4 regions of the Cobetia sp. 2AS genome follow, and region 4 is predicted to be linked to each of the others. Evidence: predicted binding sites of a transcription regulator. Region 4 holds the regulator's gene; each other region holds the start of a gene.
What was found. Region 4 encodes LexA, which represses DNA repair genes until DNA is damaged. Its sites were predicted from a motif close to TACTGTNTANNTANACAGTA; they were not measured.

Region 1 (4,180 bases), 240 kb from region 4:
GGGCGACATGCCTGTGGCCGAGGACCGGCCGGGCAGAGCGCCCCGTCGGGCCCGCCATTCTACGCATTCGGCGCCCGTGACGCACCCGTCACGGCCGGCGGGTGATGCCTCCATCAATCGATTTCAGGCCGGGCCATGCAGGGCCGGTCATTACACTTCAAGGAGAGAGGTGGCCATGTCCACTCAATCAGCGGCACGTTCTGCGCGTCGTAATACCCAGGCCTGGCAGGCTCTCGCGCGCCATCATCAAGAGCATATGGCCGATGTGCATCTGAAGGACCTGTTCGCCGAGGATGCGGCGCAAGGGCGTGACCGAGTGGCGACCTTCACACGCTCTGCCGCGGGGTTGCGTCTGGATCTTTCCAAGCAGCGCCTCAAGGGCGAGACCCTGAAGCTGCTGCTGGAGCTGGCGCGCGAAACCGGCGTCGAGCAGGGTATCAAGCGCCTGCTGGCCGGTGAGCATGTCAATCGCTCCGAAGACCGTCCGGCGCTGCACGCCGCGCTGCGTCTGCCGCGCTCCGCCAGCCTCGAGGTAGATGGTGAGGACATCGTGCCGGCCATCCACGAGAGCCTCGAGCACCTGGCCGAGATGGTCGGCACCTTCCACAGTGGCCAATGGCGCGGCGCCACCGGCAAGCCGATCACCGACGTGGTCAATCTCGGTGTCGGTGGCTCGGACCTCGGTCCATTGATGGTCTCCAGCGCCCTGAGCGATTGCCGTCCCAAGGACATCCACGAGATCGGCGTGCACTTCGCCTCGACCATGGATGGCTCCCAGCTGGCGGATTATCTGGAATCCTTCAGCCCGGAAACCACGCTGTTCATCCTGTCCTCCAAGTCATTCTCGACCATCGATACGCTGTCCAATGCCCGCACTGCCCGCGACTGGCTGAAGTCACGCCTCGACCCGGAAGGGCGCCTGGAGGCGCTGATCAACCGTCAGCACTTCATCGGCGCTTCTGCCAAGCCGGAGAAGATGACCGAGTGGGGCATCGCGCCGGAACATCAGCTGCTGTTCTGGGATTGGGTCGGCGGGCGCTATTCGCTGTGGGGCACGATCGGTCTGCCCATCGCGCTCAATGTCGGCATGGACAACTTCCGTCGCCTGCTGGCCGGGGCGCATGAGCTGGATGAGCACTTCCGCACCGCGCCGCTGGAAGACAACCTGCCGGTGCTGCTGGCGCTGGCCGGGATCTGGAACAACAACTTCCTCGATATCCGCGCCCACTCCATCCTGCCCTACGATGGTCGCCTGGAATACTTCGCAAGCTACCTCGAGCAGCTGGAGATGGAATCCAACGGCAAGTCAGTGACCAACGATGGCGAGATGATCGACTACTCGACCTGTCCGGTGCTGTGGGGCCAGCTGGGGCCGAACGCCCAGCACGCCTTCTATCAGCTGCTGCACCAGGGCACCCAGGCGGTCGAGTGTGACTTCATCGCGCCGATGTGCCGTTATGATCACGTCGAGGACGCCGAGACACGCGCCCACCTCAAGGCACAGCACCGTCTGACGCTGGCCAACTGCTTCGCCCAGTCACGTGTGCTGATGCTGGGTGATGACGCCATCCCCGGTGATGAGGCGCAGCCGAACCACAAGCGCTACCGTGGCAATCAGCCGTCGACCACGCTGCTGCTGGAGACGCTGACACCGGAAACGCTGGGTGCGTTGATTGCGCTCTACGAGCAGAAGGTCTTCGTTCAGGCCACCATCTGGGATATCAACCCGTTCGATCAGTGGGGTGTGGAGCTGGGCAAGCAGATCGCCACCGCCACCGAAGCGACCATGACCACCGGCGAAGGCTTCGAGACGCTGGATGCCTCCAGCCGTGCGCTGATCGAAGCGGTGTGGGCAGCCCAGGATCAGGACCCGCGCTGAGCCCACGGCGGATGTGAGTGAGAGTGAGAGTGTGTGAGTGAGGGCATGCTGATATGCCATGCAAGACGAGCGGCGGCGTCAGTCGTCGCTCTCTGTTGATTTATACAGTATTCTCGCTATCCTATAAGCGAATCAATCGTTTACACTAGACAGCACGACGCGGACCGTCGAAATCCCTGCTTCCAGCGTATGAACGCTCGAGATATGCCCAGCCATCTTGAGGCGTGGGAGGGAAGGTTTCGCGGTCTGGCGTGTTGTCGGGAGTGCTGATGGCCAATTCCCCCTTTCCGTCAGATACGGCAGTGATGCACGCCACCGCGCCCGTCAAGGGTCTGCTGTATCTGCACGGCTTCAATTCGGCCAGTTGTTCGCCCAAGGCACGCTTGATGCAGCGCGCGGCAGAGCAGTTCGGCCTGCCGTGCGTGATGCCGGACATCCCCCCGGAGCCCGGCGCGGGTCAGGCGGCGGTCAACGCGGCCTATCTCACGTTGTGTGAGCGCCTGGCGCTGGACCCCGCAGACCCTGCCTGTGATGACGCCATCATGGTGATCGGCAGTTCCATGGGCGGCTTTCTGGCCACCTGGCTGGTCGCGCGTGAGGCCGCGCGCCTCGAGGGGCCGTCTGGTCCCTCTCAGAGCGTCTGGCGTCAGGGGCCGCGCAGCGTGCTGATCAATCCGGCCGTGCGTCCCGCGCGACTGGTCAGCGAATGGCTCGGTTCGGTGCATGCCAACCCCTATACCGGCGTGACGTTCACCGTCACCGAGGATTTCGGGCCCGGACTGCTCGCATTGGAAGCGGAACCGGTTACGGCGCAGCGCACCCTGGTGCTGTTGGCGACGGCCGATGAGACATTGGATGTCAATGATGCCGCAGGGCTCTATCAGGGAAGTCGCTTGATCATCACGCCGGGTGGCGATCACGGCTTTGCGCAGCTGGCGGAATATCTGCCGGCGATCATGGCGCATGGCGGGCACCGGCTGGCCCCCGCCACCGCAGCGGCGATGCATGTCGCGCCGGACTAGCAGGTAATGCGCGTGGTGCTTTCTGCTACGACACACCACGACCTGGCTGGGCACGGCACCTCTTGGCACGACATGGATTGGCACGACTTGGCAGGGCGTTCGATGCTGAACGCCAGGCGCCGGTCTCTCATTTTTCAGGAATTCGTTGTCCGTCTCGCGCACGTGAAATGGCGAGTCGGATGGCGGACGTCAACACCAAGGACACAAGGCTGCGATGAGTCAGTACAGCGCCAGTTCCATTGAGGTCCTCTCCGGCCTCGAACCGGTCCGCAAGCGGCCCGGCATGTATACCGACACTTCTCGGCCCAACCATCTGGCGCAGGAAGTCATCGACAACTCCGTCGATGAGGCGCTGGCGGGGCACGCGAAGGAAATCCGCGTGCGCCTGCTCGAGAATGGCGGTATCGAGGTCGGCGATGACGGTCGTGGCATGCCCACTGACATCCACCCCGAGCATGGTGTGACCGGCATCGAGCTGATCCTCACCAAGCTGCACGCGGGGGGCAAGTTCTCCCAGGACAGCTATCGCTTCTCGGGCGGCCTGCACGGCGTGGGGGTCTCGGTGGTCAACGCCCTGTCGACACGCCTTGAGGTGGAAGTCTGCCGTGAGGGTCTGCGTCAGCGCATTGCCTTCGAGAATGGCGAGAAGGTCGAGGAGCTGAGTCAGATCGGTACCGTCGGCAAGCGCAATACCGGCACTCTGGTGCGTTTCTGGCCGGACGAGAGCTACTTCGACAGTCCGCGTCTGGCGATGGCGCGCCTGCGTCACCTGCTGCGCGCCAAGGCGGTATTGTGCCCGGGGCTCAAAGTCGTGCTGACCGAGACGGATGGCAGCGAGACGACCTGGCACTACGAGGATGGCCTACGCGACTATCTGCTCGGCGCCACCGATGGTTTCGAGCGACTGCCGGAATCGCCGTTCGTCGGTCATTTCGAGGATGAGGAGCATGGCGTCGACTGGGCCATCCAGTGGCTGCCGGAAGGCGGCGAGCTGGTGCAGGAGCCCTACGTCAATCTGATCCCCACGCCGCTGGGCGGCACCCACGTCAATGGCCTGCGTTCCGGCCTGCTCGAGGCGCTCAAGGAATTCTGTGACTACCGCAGTCTGCTGCCGCGTGGCGTCAAGCTGAGTGCGGATGACCTGTGGGAGCGCGCCGCCTTCGTGCTGTCGGTGAAGATGCTCGATCCACAGTTCGCCGGTCAGACCAAGGAGCGCCTGTCCTCGCGCAGCGTCGCCGCCTTCGTCTCCGGGGTGGTCAAGGACGCCTTCTCGCTGTGG
Region 2 (4,180 bases), on a different contig from region 4:
CAAGCATTGGCGCGGCATGCGGCCGCGCTTGATGGGGTGGCCCGGCACGCTGTTCACGATGACCTACGGCTTGGTGCAAAGCGTGGCGCTGCCTTTCCTGATCGGTGGCTATGTCATCTGGTGGTACGCCACCCAGCCACTGGTGCATGCGGTGTCGATCAGCGTGCTGCTCTACCTCATCTATCTGCTGCTGTGCAGCTGGTACGCGCTGGCCGGGCTTTGCTGTGTCAGTCGCGATATTCCGGTCGCGCTCAGGAACATGGTCTGGCTGCCGGTGCTTCCGTTCTACCAGCTGAGCATGCGTCTGTTGGCACTGGTCGCGATTCTCAATGAAATGCTGCGTCGCAGCCACGAAGAAACCAGCATGGCCCCGTGGTGGGTCCTGCGCCGAGGAAAACGCTTCTGATGGATATTCGATTTGACCCGGAAAAGTCTCGTCACCCGGACCAGCAGTCCGGGCTGAAGGTTCCCTACGCCAAGGCCAGACGGGGCGGAGGGCGCTGGCGCTGGATAGGGCTGATGGCTCTGGTACTGGTGCCGGTGGTGGCCTTCTCCTGGTATGCGCTGCGCGACCGCTTGCTGCTGTCGGCCCCGGCGGTACTGACGCACGAGCCGCTGGTGATCACCAGTCCGCGTGATGCGCGTGTCGTGGATGTGCCTCAGCGTGCCGGCCAGCGCGTCAAGCAGGGCAACCCCCTGTTCGTGCTCGAGGATGGTGAGCTGGAGGCCGATCGCACCGCGCTCAAGGAGATTCTGGCCACGCTGCCCGCCAAGGGCGCACAGCAAGAGAGCGAGTCGCTGGTCGATACCGCTCGCCAGCGGGTCGATAACGCCGAGGCCTCGTTGCGCTTCCAATCTGGTCTGGCTGACAAGTTCGATGACTTCCGTCGCCAGGGTGAGGTCCCCCTGACGGATCTCGCCAGTATCCACGTGGCTCGTGCCAGTGCTCAGGATCAGCTGTCGGGAGCGCGTGAGAACCTGCTGCTGCAGCTGCGAGAGAATACGCGCTCCGAGCTGGCTGGCCCGGTAGTTCAGCGCCGTCAGGACCTGACCCGCCAGCTGGCGCGTATCGAAGCCAGCATCGCGGCGATGTCCTTGATGGCGGCTCAGGATGGCCTGTTGGCCAAGAGCTACGTGCAGCCTGGTCAGCAGGTGAGTGCTGGCGAACCTCTGGGCGTGCTGGTGCCTGCCAATGCGCCGGAACTGCATGCCTATTTCTCGCCGAAATATGTCGGCAAGGTGGCTGTCGGGCGAGTGGCCGAGGCACATTTCGCGGATGGCCGCAGTGTATTGGCGCGTATCGTGGCGCCGCCGGAGCTGACCCAGAAGCTGCCCTCACAGCTGGCGGGCCCCTTCGACGCCAATCAGGCGATGCTCGAAGTCAGGTTGCGCCCCCTCGAAGCCATCGATGTTCAGCATGATGTAGAAGGTCTGCCGCTGGAGATTCGTCTGCGTTCTCCATCGGCGCTCTGGGGAGATTGGGGCGATGAAGGTGAAGCGGATACCACTGCGGCAGAGCGCTCTTCGCCCGAGGCGAAGGCGAAGGCGGAAGCATGACTGCGAACGAGCAAGGCGCTAGAACAATCCCAGCTGCTGGGCGTCCTCGCGGGCCTTGAGGCGCACGCCGACGCCCAGCAGGCGGACAGGGCGATGCCCGCGTTGCCAGGCTTGCTCCATCAGCAGGGCGAAGCTGTTGGCGCTCGGCAGCGTGGTGGTCGAGGCGGGGAGCAGGCTTTCCAGCGTGGTGCTCTCGAAGTTGTTGAAGCGGATCTTGACGAACTGCTTGGCCAGCACCGGCTGGTCATGGCGGGCGTGACGGCTGGTCAGGCGTTCGAGCAGGGCGGGCAGGCGCTCGAGGCAGGCTGGCAGGTCGGGCAGGTCGTGATCGAAGGTGTGCTCGACACTGATCGACTTGCGCTCGCGCTCGACACGCACCGGTCGCTCATCGATGCCGTGCGCCAGTTCGTGCAGGCGGGTGCCGAACTTGCCGAAGTGCTCGGCCAGCGTCGTTAGCGGCGTGGTGCGCATGTCCTCGCAGGTGGTGATGCCCAGGCGTGTCAGACGCGCCAGCGTCGCTGGGCCGACCCCATGCAGCTTGCCGACGGGCAGCTGGCGGATGAAGGCGTCGCTGGTCTCGGGCGTGATCACCGTCAGGCCGTCGGGCTTTTCCCAGTCACTGGCGATCTTGGCCAGAAACTTGTTGGCGGCCACGCCAAGGGAGAGGGTGATGCCGGTGCGCTTGAGCGCCTCTTCCTTCAACCAGCGCGCCATCCAGGTGGCGCTGCCCTGAAAGTCAGTCACGGCGCTGACATCCAGATAGGCCTCATCCAGCGAGAGGGGCTCCACCAGAGGCGTCAGTTCATGGAAGAGTGCCTGGATCTCGGCGGAAACGGCGCGGTAGCGCTCGAAGTCCGGTGGCACCAGAATCAGCTGTGGGCACAGGCGCAGCGCGCGGGCAGTCGACATCGCCGAGCGTACACCGAAGGCACGCGCGGGATAATTGCAGGTGGCGATGACACCGCGTTGCTCGGTGCGGCCACCGATGGCGATGGGCACCTCGCGCCACTCGGGATGGCGGAGCATCTCGACGGCGGCATAGAAGCAATCGCAGTCGGCGTGGAGGATCTTGCGCATGCGCGCATCATGCTAAAAGACTGGATGGCTGTCCAGTGGCGGTACCCATTCATTGCGCCTGAGCCGGCTCCGCAACGACAACGCCCGACAGTGAGGAAGGTCCTCTCTGTCGGGCGTTGGCATGTCTGGCATCTCGCTTGGGCGCGAGACTGTCGCTCAGCGGATTACAGCGTCATCGCGGCCACCCAGCCGAACACGATCAGAGGGATGTTGTAGTGGATGAAGGTCGGCACCACGCTGTCCCAGATGTGGTCGTGCTGCTGATCGACATTCAGGCCGGCCGTCGGGCCGAGGGTCGAGTCAGAGGCCGGTGAACCGGCATCCCCCAGCGCGGCGGCGGTGCCGATCAGCGCGACGGTGGCCAGCGGCGAGAAGCCGAATTGCAGCGCCAGCGGTACGTAGATGGCGGCAATGATCGGAATGGTCGAGAAGCTGGAGCCGATGCCGAGGGTGATGAACAGGCCGACCATCAGCATGACCAGCGCGGCCAGCGGCTTGTTGTCACCGATGATGTGGAAGGAGGCGTCGACCAGGGTCTGGATATCGCCGGTGGCCTTCATCACGGAAGCGAAACCTGCCGCCGAGATCATGATGAAGCCGATCAGCGCCATCATGCGCATGCCGGACGTGAAGAGGTCATCCGCTTCGTTCCACTTGAATAGACCACCCAGCGAGAGGATGGCGAAGCCGACCAGCCCGCCGAGAATCATCGAGCCGGAATACAGCTGAATGCCGAGGGCGGCGATGATGGCGACGCCTGCCATGATCAGGCCGCTCTTGGACGGCGTGTGCATGGGCGTGTGGTGCGGTACGTTGCTGGACTTGATCTCGCGGGTCGCGTAGTCACGCGGCTTGCGGTAGGAGACGAACAGCGCCGTCAGCAGGCCGAGAAACATGCCGCCGACGGGAATCGCCATCGCCATCGGCACCATGCCGCGGGTCACGTCGAGGCCGAGCGACTGGCCGGCCTCATTGATGTTGGCCAGCAGGATGTCGTTGAGGAAGATGGAGCCGAAACCGACCGGCAGCAGCATGTAGGGCGCGGTCAGGCCGAAGGTCAGTGCACAGGCCACGGCGCGACGATCCAGGCGCAGGCGGTTCATGGCGACCAGCAGCGGCGGAATCAGGATCGGGATGAAGGCGATGTGAACCGGAATCAGGTTCTGGGAGGAAATCGCGACCAGGGTCACGCTGCCCAGCAGGCCGTACTTGATGGCCGTCTGGCGGCGCGGCGTGCTTTCGCCATTGAGCAGGCCGATCAGGCGTGCGGCGAGCAGGTCCGGCAAACCGGAGCGAGACAGGGCGACGGCGAAGGCACCGAGGGTAGCGTAGGCCAGCGCGACCTTGGCGCCGCCGCCGACACCGTCATTGAAGGCGCCGAGCGTGTCGGTCAGAGACAGGCCGCTGAACAGACCGCCGACCAGGGCGCCGGCGACCAGCGCGAAGACGACCGAGACGCGAGCCAACGACAGGCCGACCATGACCAGGACGGCCAGAATTACCGCATTCATGCGAGTACCTCTATGTGGGGTTGTGCCAGCTTTGG
Region 3 (4,180 bases), 720 kb from region 4:
CCGCCGGTCTGCGTGAAGGCGCCCAGTTCGCCTTCCCGTCCTGATCCATCGCCTTCGCTTTCTGACCCATCACGAACGCGGATCATCGCCTGATGACAACTGCGCCGGACAGCCCTGCTGTCCGGCGCTTTCATGTGCTCATCATGCAGGGTCATGCCGGCAGTCAGCCCCTGCCCCTTGCAGTGGCCAGAAACGGCTCCACATAGTCAGGACATCTCATCACGAGAATCCCGACAACACCGGCGGTCAGCACCGTCACAAGGAGCCAAGATGATCTGGGTAATCGCCACCGTTACCGCCAAGGAAGGCCACGTCCAAGATGTCTTCAATGAACTCTGCGCCGTCGCGCCCACCGTGCGCGAGGAAGATGGCTGCCACGCCTACCACCCGTGTCTGGACTCCGAACGCGCCGCCGACAAGGACAACGACCCACGCCCCGACACCATCACCGTGGTGGAAGCCTGGGAATCCCACGATGCGCTGCAGGCCCACCGTGAGACCGAACACATGCAGCGCTTCCGCGACAACGCCGGTGACTGGATCGCCGATGGCGATATCCGCATTCTGAGCCCGGCGGGCTGATAGACAGAACAGCATTGGGAAAGCCCCAAAAAGCCCGGCCTCCAGGAGGCCGGGCTTTTTTATCGGGTTTGCTGCCATGACGGCATATCATTTACCGCTACAGCCCCGGTTTCACTCCTGCGGCTGATCCTCGGACAACTGCATGATCATTCGTGTCGTCAGGTAAAGGCGTGGCACGACGCTATCGACCAGCACGAACTCCTGATCGCTGTGATAGCCGCCGCCGACGAGACCCAGGGATTCGAGCACTGCCGGTTTATCGGAATCTGCATGATAGGCGTAGGCTGCATCGGTGCCGCCACCGATCTCGACCGCTTGCAGTGTCTGCCCCAACTCTTGATAGATCTTCTGGGCCTGCTCGGCCAGCTGCTGACTCTGCGGATTGTCAGGCAGCGGCGGACGCCCCTTCTCGAGATGGAACTCCACTTCGGTATCATCGATCAACTGGTTCTTCGTGATAGCCTGCGCTTCTTCCAGGACACGCTGATACTCGCTGCTATCGAAGTAGCGCATATCACCTTCCGCCCTGGCATGCTCCGGAATCACGTTACGCTTGACGCCGCCCTCGACGATCGTCCAGTTGAGCGTCGTCTCCTTGTCCGCATCATCAAGCTCATTCAACTGCAGCAGCTGATGAGACAACTCCATGATGGCGTTGCGCCCTTCCTCTGGTGCGCCACCGGCATGGGAGGCACGGCCCTTCACCTCGAGAAACGCATAGTTGATGCCCTTGGTGACGACGGTGACGGCATCGACTCCCGGGTCAGCGAAGGTAGGCTCGAATACCAGCACGGCATCCTGATCTGCCGATAGCTCATGAATCAGGTCATGCGAGCCCGGCGAGCCCTTCTCCTCATCAGGATTGAAGACAACCGTCACCTGGCCATAGTCATCAAACCCGAGCGACTTCAGCGCCTCGAGACTGTGCAGAATAACGGCTGCGCCACCCTTGGCATCGCCCACGCCCGGGCCATAGGCACGCCCATCCTCGATACGGAAGGCACGCTCCGTGGCGGCGCCTTCATCGAAGACGGTGTCGTAGTGAATCATCAACATGATCTTGCGACTGCCATCTCCCTGCAGGCGACCGACAATCGTATTGCCGCCATAGGTCTTGGCAGGGTGCGTTTCCACCTGTGCGCCAAGCGCTTCGAGATGCTGGGTCAGCATTGCCTCAACGTCATTCAAGCCTTCACGGTAGCCCGTTCCCGAATCCACGTTGACCAGTGTTTCCAGCGTCTCCAGCAGAGGCGCTCGCTGTTGCTCGACGGCATCCTGCACATCCTGATAGTCCGCCGCTTGCGCACCGGCACTGCACATACCGCATGCCAAACCCACCGCCAACATCGGAAGCCGCATTTTCCACCTCTAATATTGTTATATAAGAAATAACGAAGGTAAGGCGGATATCAGGCAAACGCAAACGCGAGGCCTACCGGGAAATTTTTTCCGCTAGCAGCTTTACCTGCCGCCCACCATTGAACACAGGTGCACCTCATCTGATCTGCGTCTCGTGAATGTGCAGCACTCGCAGGGATTATCGGTTGCCTGAGGGCTTCTCAGCGCCGATACTGTATATGAATACAGTATCGAAAGGAGACCCCACCCATGACCGTATCTGCCGCTCAGCCGTCCCACGCCTCGCTGGCTCGCCCTCATCCAGCGCCGGAGCCCTGTGCACTGCCACACCCCCACATCACGGGGCGCGCTGGCATTTCCGGCTTCCCCTCGCCGGCCGAGGATTACGCGGGGCGCACGCTGGACCTCAACGAGCGGCTGATCAAGCGCCCGGCAGCGACCTTCTTCATGACGGTGGCGGGTGACAGCATGGAAGGCTTCGGCATCTATGAGGGCGACACCCTGGTGGTAGACCGCTCCATCGATGCCCGTCCCGGGCATATCGTGGTGGCACTGGTCGAGGGTGAGGTGGTGGTCAAGCGTTATGAGCTGATCGGTCAGCGCCCCTATCTGAGCTCCGGCAATGCCCTGTATCCGCCGGTCGCGATCTTCGACCTCGAATGCCAGGTCTGGGGGGTGGTGCGTTCCGTCATCCACGAATACGCGGTATGAAGACGCCGATGATCGGACTGGTCGACTGCAACAACTTCTACGCCAGCTGCGAGCGGGTGTTCGACCCGCGCCTGGAGGGCCGCCCTGTCGGCGTGATGTCCAACAATGACGGCTGCGTGATCGCGCGCTCCAACGAGCTCAAGGCGCTGGGCGTGGAGATGGGCACCCCCGCCTTCCAGCTACAGCCACTCGTCCGTGAGGGGCGCATCCACCTGCTCTCCTCCAACTATGAGTTGTATGGTGACATGTCGGCGCGCGTGCGTGAGGTGCTGGAGGAATATTCCGCCGGGGTCGAGCCCTACTCCATCGATGAGATGTTCGTGCGTTTCGATGGTTTTGATCGCAACTCGATGCTGACATTGAGCCGCACCCTGCACCGCAATGTCCGCAAGTTCACCGGCATTCCCGTGTGTGTCGGGGTCGCACCAACTCGAACGCTGGCCAAGTTGGCCAATCGCGCTGCCAAGAAGCGTCCGGAATTCGGCGGTGTCTGCGTGCTGGAGCCCAATGAAGTCGGCACCCAGCGCCTGCTGGCCGATACGCCACTGGGCGATGTCTGGGGCGTGGGCCGACGATTGGTCGAACGCCTGGCACTGCAAGGCCTGCACACTGCCTGGGACCTGCGCTGCGCCGACCCGCGCGCCATCGGCCAGCGGTATTCCGTGGTACTGGAACGCACCGCGCGCGAACTGCAAGGCACGCCCTGCTTCGAGATGAATGATGCCGATGACGCCCGCCAGCGCATCATGACCTCGCGCTCCTTCGGGCGCATGACCGGTGACTTGAATGAACTCAGGGACGCCATCCGCCAACATGCCCAGCGCGGCGCAGAGAAACTGCGCCATCAAGGCAGCCTGACACGCGCCGTGCTGGTCTTCCTCAAGAGCAATCGCCACCGGCCCGACCTGCCGCAATACTCACCCAGCACCATTATCGAGCTGCCCGCCCCCACCAATGACAGCCGCGAGATACTCGCCGCCGCGCAACAGGCGCTGGAGCGTATCTACCTGCGCGGCTATCGCTTCATGAAGGCTGGCGTGATGCTGCTCGATCTCATCGATCAGCCACGCGAGCAACTCTCGCTGCTCGACGACGAAACGGATATCGCCAGGCGTGAACGCAGTCAGCAGCTGATGGCGACACTGGACGCCATGAATCAGAAGATGGGCCGCGGCACCGTGCGCCTCGGCGTCGCACGCCCCGACGCCGCCTGGCAACTGCGCTGCGCCCACCGCAGCGCCCGCTACACCACCAACTGGCAGGAATTGAAGCGGTTGCGTTAGTGGGCTTGGCCGAAAGCTCTGAGCGCAATTTCGACCGCCACAACCATCAGCAATACAATCCCTTTCCTCGGCGCTCATACCGCAGAAGGCATGAAGGGAGTGAATGCGTAGATATCGCGCGTAATCTGATCGGATTGTTGCACCCACAGCAAAGGTGTTTTACGCCAGCGCCGCTTTATCAATGACTTGCGAACGCTCATGCTGTGCGCCATTGCTGAAAAGCCAACAGTTGTGGAGTACCCGGC
Region 4 (4,180 bases):
ATCGCGAGACGCGTCCGCCGCTGGTCAAGGAGCTCAAGGCGCATGCCGACGAGCTGCCGGAGAAGTATCACTTCATTCTCGAAGCCCCGGATCAGGACCCGGACGGACGTCCGGCGCAGATTCGCTTCTCGCGCAAGGTCAAGGCTCAGTACGTCATGACCGATGAGGAAGGCAAGGCGACCGGTTGGAAGGCGACCTACGACAACGGCCGCTGGGTCGTCGAGGACAAGCGCAAGGGAGCCAAGAGCTGATGAGCCAGCGTGCCCGTACCAATCAGCTGCTGTATCAGGCCGAGTTGCTGCTGGCCCAGTCAGCAGCCTCTGGCGACGATGAGCATGCCGTGGCGCGTCGCATGGCCGGTGAAGAGGGCGCGCTCGCTCTGCTGGAGCTGGCGCTGGCGTCATTGCTGGAAGAGTGTGCCGTGACGGCGCGCTGGCCGCAGAGTAGCTGGCGCGAGCGCCTGGCGTCGCCGCCGACGCCCATCGCAGAGGTCGAGCAGCTGCGCAGCCTGTTGGAGCGCTCCGACAGCTGGTTGTCTGAGCTGGTCGCGGATGTGACCCGCCTGCATGAAGAGGGCGGCGTCGCTCGCCGCGAGGAATCGCGTTCGCGTGGTGATGGTCTGATCATCGCGGCAGCCTCGAGCGCCTCGCTGGCCGAGCGTCTCAGCGCCGCCATCACGGCATTCAAGGCGCTGCTGCCGCAGCTGCGCGAGTCGAGTGTCGAGTGGTAGGTCAAGGCGTTGATCTGGTGCTGCACGCTGGTGATGACTGGCGCATGGCAAGCGGGTGACGTTTCGCCTTCACGGGTGCTAGACTGATCGCATTGTGGCAAGCCCTGCATTCTCCGGTACGACCATGGCTCTGGCTGTGGTCGTACTTTTTTCTGCGTCGCTGATGGCAACGCGGTGCCGGGCTTGCCAGCCGTCGCGCTGACGATTACAACGACGCCGGTATCTCGCGAGATGCCGTGCAGGAGGAATGACGTGTCCGATCCCGCCGTACTTGAAATTGTGCAAATGGAAGATGGTGAAGTGATTCTGCGCGCCGCGGAAAGCGAAGGTGAGCCGCTGCTCAGCATTCGCATTTCGGACGAGGCCGCTGATCTGCTGCGTGACAATCGTTTCGAGGTCGCGCGTGAGATGATCGACCACGCCATCACCCGGACTCGCCTCTGGGATGGCGAAGAAGACGAGGACGAGCAGTCAGAAGGCATCGTGCATTGATTCATCGCTCGCGCTTCGCGCACAAAAAAACCCGCCTCGAGGCGGGTTTTTTTGTGCAATGCGTGCGGCTTTTCTGCTGCTCAGAACTCTGCGAGAAAAGCGCTGCTGGTCAAGGCCTCAGTGCAGGCCACCATCGCGGATGACGCCCACCCCGAGACCCTCGATCTCCAGGCTGTCCGTGCGCAGGTCGACCTTGATCGGCGAGAAGTCCTCGTTCTCGGCTTCCAGCCACACGTAATGCCCGTCACGGCGGAAGCGCTTGACGGTGACCTCATCCCCCAGACGTGCCACCACGATCTGCCCGTCACGCACGCTGCTGGTGCGGTGCACGGCCAGCAGGTCGCCTTCCAGAATCCCCACGTCCTTCATCGACACGCCGCGCACACGCAGCAGGTAGTCGGCAGCCGGCGAGAAGTAGTCGCTCGGCAGCGGGCAGTGACGGTCGATATGCTCGCTGGCAAGAATCGGGCTGCCGGCGGCCACTTCCCCGATCACCGGCAGACCATCGTTGGCGCTGTCGTCGACGTCAGCCAGCGACGGCACGCGAATGCCGCGTGAGGTGCCCGGCACCATCTCGATGGCGCCCTTGCGCTTGAGGGCGCGCAGATGCTCCTCGGCGGCATTCGGCGAGCGGAAGCCCAGCGCCTGGGCGATTTCGGCCCGCGTCGGCGGGTAGCCAGAGGACTTGATGGTCTTGATGATGAAGTCGAAGACATCCTGCTGGCGCGGAGTAAGCGGCTGGGTCATGGCATTGCCTTTGGCCTGGGGGGCATCTTGAGCTGACGGCACGGGGTGTGCATCCATACAACTGTCATTGTATCCAGTCATGGCGGTCATGCAAGGCATCGTGGCTTGCGTGGTGGCCTCATAGGGCAGGTAGTCGCCGGGTTATCGCTGTCTGGCGACTTTTCCTGCCGATATCCGAGGCATTCTTTCTTGAAGGGAATGTCTGGAAGTGAATGTCTGGAAGTGAATTTCTGGAGATGAATGTCTGGAGATGAACCCTGCCTGGCTCTGGCGGGGTGGTCAGTCACCGAGCATGACGAGTCCTTGAATCAGCACGGTCAGCGTTGAGGGAATATCAGGCTTGGCTAAACCTCTGGCGTTTGAAACGCGAGAGAATTGTCAGTCATGGCATGGCGCGCTAGAATCAAAGTGTTTCAAACGAATGTTCGCCGATGGTAGTGCTCACGGGTGTCATGATCGAACGCGCCTTGCGGTGAACCTGCACCACCTCATGAGAGAGTCGCCGCGCGGGGCTTGCGCCGTGACCTACGACTCCAGTCCTTTTCTACCTGACAAGGGTTCCGCCCATGGCCCAGACCGATACCGTTACCCGCATCCTCGATACTGCCGAGGTGCTGTTCGCCGAGCGCGGCTTCGCCGAGACCTCACTGCGCAACATCACCAGCAAGGCCAAGGTCAATCTGGCGGCGGTGAACTACCACTTCGGCTCCAAGAAATCGCTGATCCAGGCGGTCTTCGCGCGCTATCTCGACCCGTTCAGTGAGCGTTTCCACGCGGCACTCGACAGCGTCGAGCAGCAATACGCCGGGCGTCAGGTGCCGCTGGAGGTCCTGCTGGAGGTGATGGCGCGTACCGTGCTGGAGGTGCCGGCCGAGCGCAACAGCCTGCGTACCTTCATGCGCCTGCTCGGGCTGGCCTATACCCAGGGTCAGGGCCACATGCGGCGCTATATCCGCGAGCACTACGGCACGGTCTTCAGCCGCTTCGCCGAGCTTCTGAAGCTGGCGACGCCTGATCTGCCGGACAACGAGCGCTTCTGGCGTCTGCACTTCATGCTCGGCAGCGTGATCTTCACCTTCTCGGGCCTGGATGCGCTGCGCGATATCGAGGAGGCCGAGTACGGCCATCACACCACGGTGCGTGAGCTGATCCAGCACATGCGGCCGGTGGTGGTCGCGGCGATGGCAGCGCCGCTGCCTGCCTCGCTCGGGGATGGTGAGGCGGTCACCCAGGCGGCCAGCTGATGGCCTGCTGGGTAGCGGTGGACCTCTCGCGCCAGAGCCTTGAGATACGCAATGACGCGCCGAGTGGCAGTCGTGATGCGCCGCCCCCCGCGGCCAGCTCTGATGCGCTGGTGCACGCCTGCGCGATCTCCAGCGGCCTCAACGGTATCGGCGAGCTCGACGGCAGCGGTTGCACGCCAACCGGCTGGCATGTGATTCGTGCCGCCATCGGGGCGGGCAATCCGCGTGGCGCCGTCTATCGCGGCCGGCGCTTCACGGGCGAGGTGTTCACGCCCGAGCTTGCCTTGGAGCATCCTGAGCGAGACTGGATCCTGACGCGCATTCTGTGGCTCAGCGGCCGCGAGCTCGGCGTCAATCGTGGTCGCAATGCCCGCGGCGAGCGGGTCGATAGCCTGCGTCGCTACATCTATTTTCATGGCACGCCCAGCACGGAGCCCATGGGGGTAGCGGCGTCCCACGGCTGCATTCGCTTGCGTGATGACGACCTGCTGCGACTCTTTGCCGAGGCTGTGCCCGGCACTCCGGTGCTGCTGCATGCCTGAAGGCGTTGGTGTCCGAGTCTGATACCCTCCATGAGCTGTCACCGGAATCTACGTGACAGCCCCTTGCCGGGGCGCAGCTGGCCGCGACTGTTCGATAGGGGTTCAGTCGGCTAGAATTGCGCCTTTCCTCGCGCTGGCAGCCTGATTCATCACGTTTCTTCCAGGCTGCCGAGCCCCGTAAAAGACATGAAGTCCTGGCGGTCGTGATTCCTCTCTTCACGGGACATCACTGCCGCAGGCCATGGACAGGAAGGATGACATGACACAGCCACTGGGCTCCGTAATGGTCGATGTTGCGGGGCTGACCCTCGCCCGCGACGAACGTGAACTGCTGGCACGCCCTGCCGTCGGGGGCGTCATCCTGTTTGCGCGCAATTGCGCCTCTCCCGAGCAGGTGCTGGAGCTGAGCCGCGAGATTCGCAGCG

Region 1: the regulator LexA is predicted to act here: its motif matches at 1,970-1,989, upstream of QD356_RS02370 (YqiA/YcfP family alpha/beta fold hydrolase).
Region 2: the regulator LexA is predicted to act here: its motif matches at 2,653-2,672, upstream of dinB (DNA polymerase IV).
Region 3: the regulator LexA is predicted to act here: its motif matches at 2,152-2,171, upstream of umuD (translesion error-prone DNA polymerase V autoproteolytic subunit).

Annotation. Positions count from the first base shown of each region.
Region 1 is NZ_JARWKQ010000001.1:550,216-554,395, forward strand. It holds gene pgi (glucose-6-phosphate isomerase) at 176-1,879, shown strand; gene QD356_RS02370 (YqiA/YcfP family alpha/beta fold hydrolase) at 2,149-2,901, shown strand; gene parE (DNA topoisomerase IV subunit B) at 3,116-4,180, shown strand, end outside.
Region 2 is NZ_JARWKQ010000002.1:844,173-848,352, reverse strand. It holds gene QD356_RS08745 (glycosyltransferase family 2 protein) at 1-406, shown strand, start outside; gene QD356_RS08740 (biotin/lipoyl-binding protein) at 406-1,557, shown strand; gene dinB (DNA polymerase IV) at 1,576-2,634, opposite strand; gene QD356_RS08730 (Na+/H+ antiporter family protein) at 2,799-4,145, opposite strand.
Region 3 is NZ_JARWKQ010000001.1:1,031,273-1,035,452, reverse strand. It holds gene QD356_RS04385 (CoA-acylating methylmalonate-semialdehyde dehydrogenase) at 1-44, shown strand, start outside; gene QD356_RS04380 (putative quinol monooxygenase) at 271-582, shown strand; gene QD356_RS04375 (glutamate carboxypeptidase) at 694-1,929, opposite strand; gene umuD (translesion error-prone DNA polymerase V autoproteolytic subunit) at 2,191-2,652, shown strand; gene QD356_RS04365 (Y-family DNA polymerase) at 2,661-3,935, shown strand.
Region 4 is NZ_JARWKQ010000001.1:310,271-314,450, forward strand. It holds gene topA (type I DNA topoisomerase) at 1-251, shown strand, start outside; gene QD356_RS01360 (DUF6586 family protein) at 251-730, shown strand; gene QD356_RS01365 (hypothetical protein) at 983-1,222, shown strand; gene lexA (transcriptional repressor LexA) at 1,340-1,969, opposite strand; gene QD356_RS01375 (TetR/AcrR family transcriptional regulator) at 2,536-3,213, shown strand; gene QD356_RS01380 (L,D-transpeptidase) at 3,213-3,755, shown strand; gene nagZ (beta-N-acetylhexosaminidase) at 4,015-4,180, shown strand, end outside.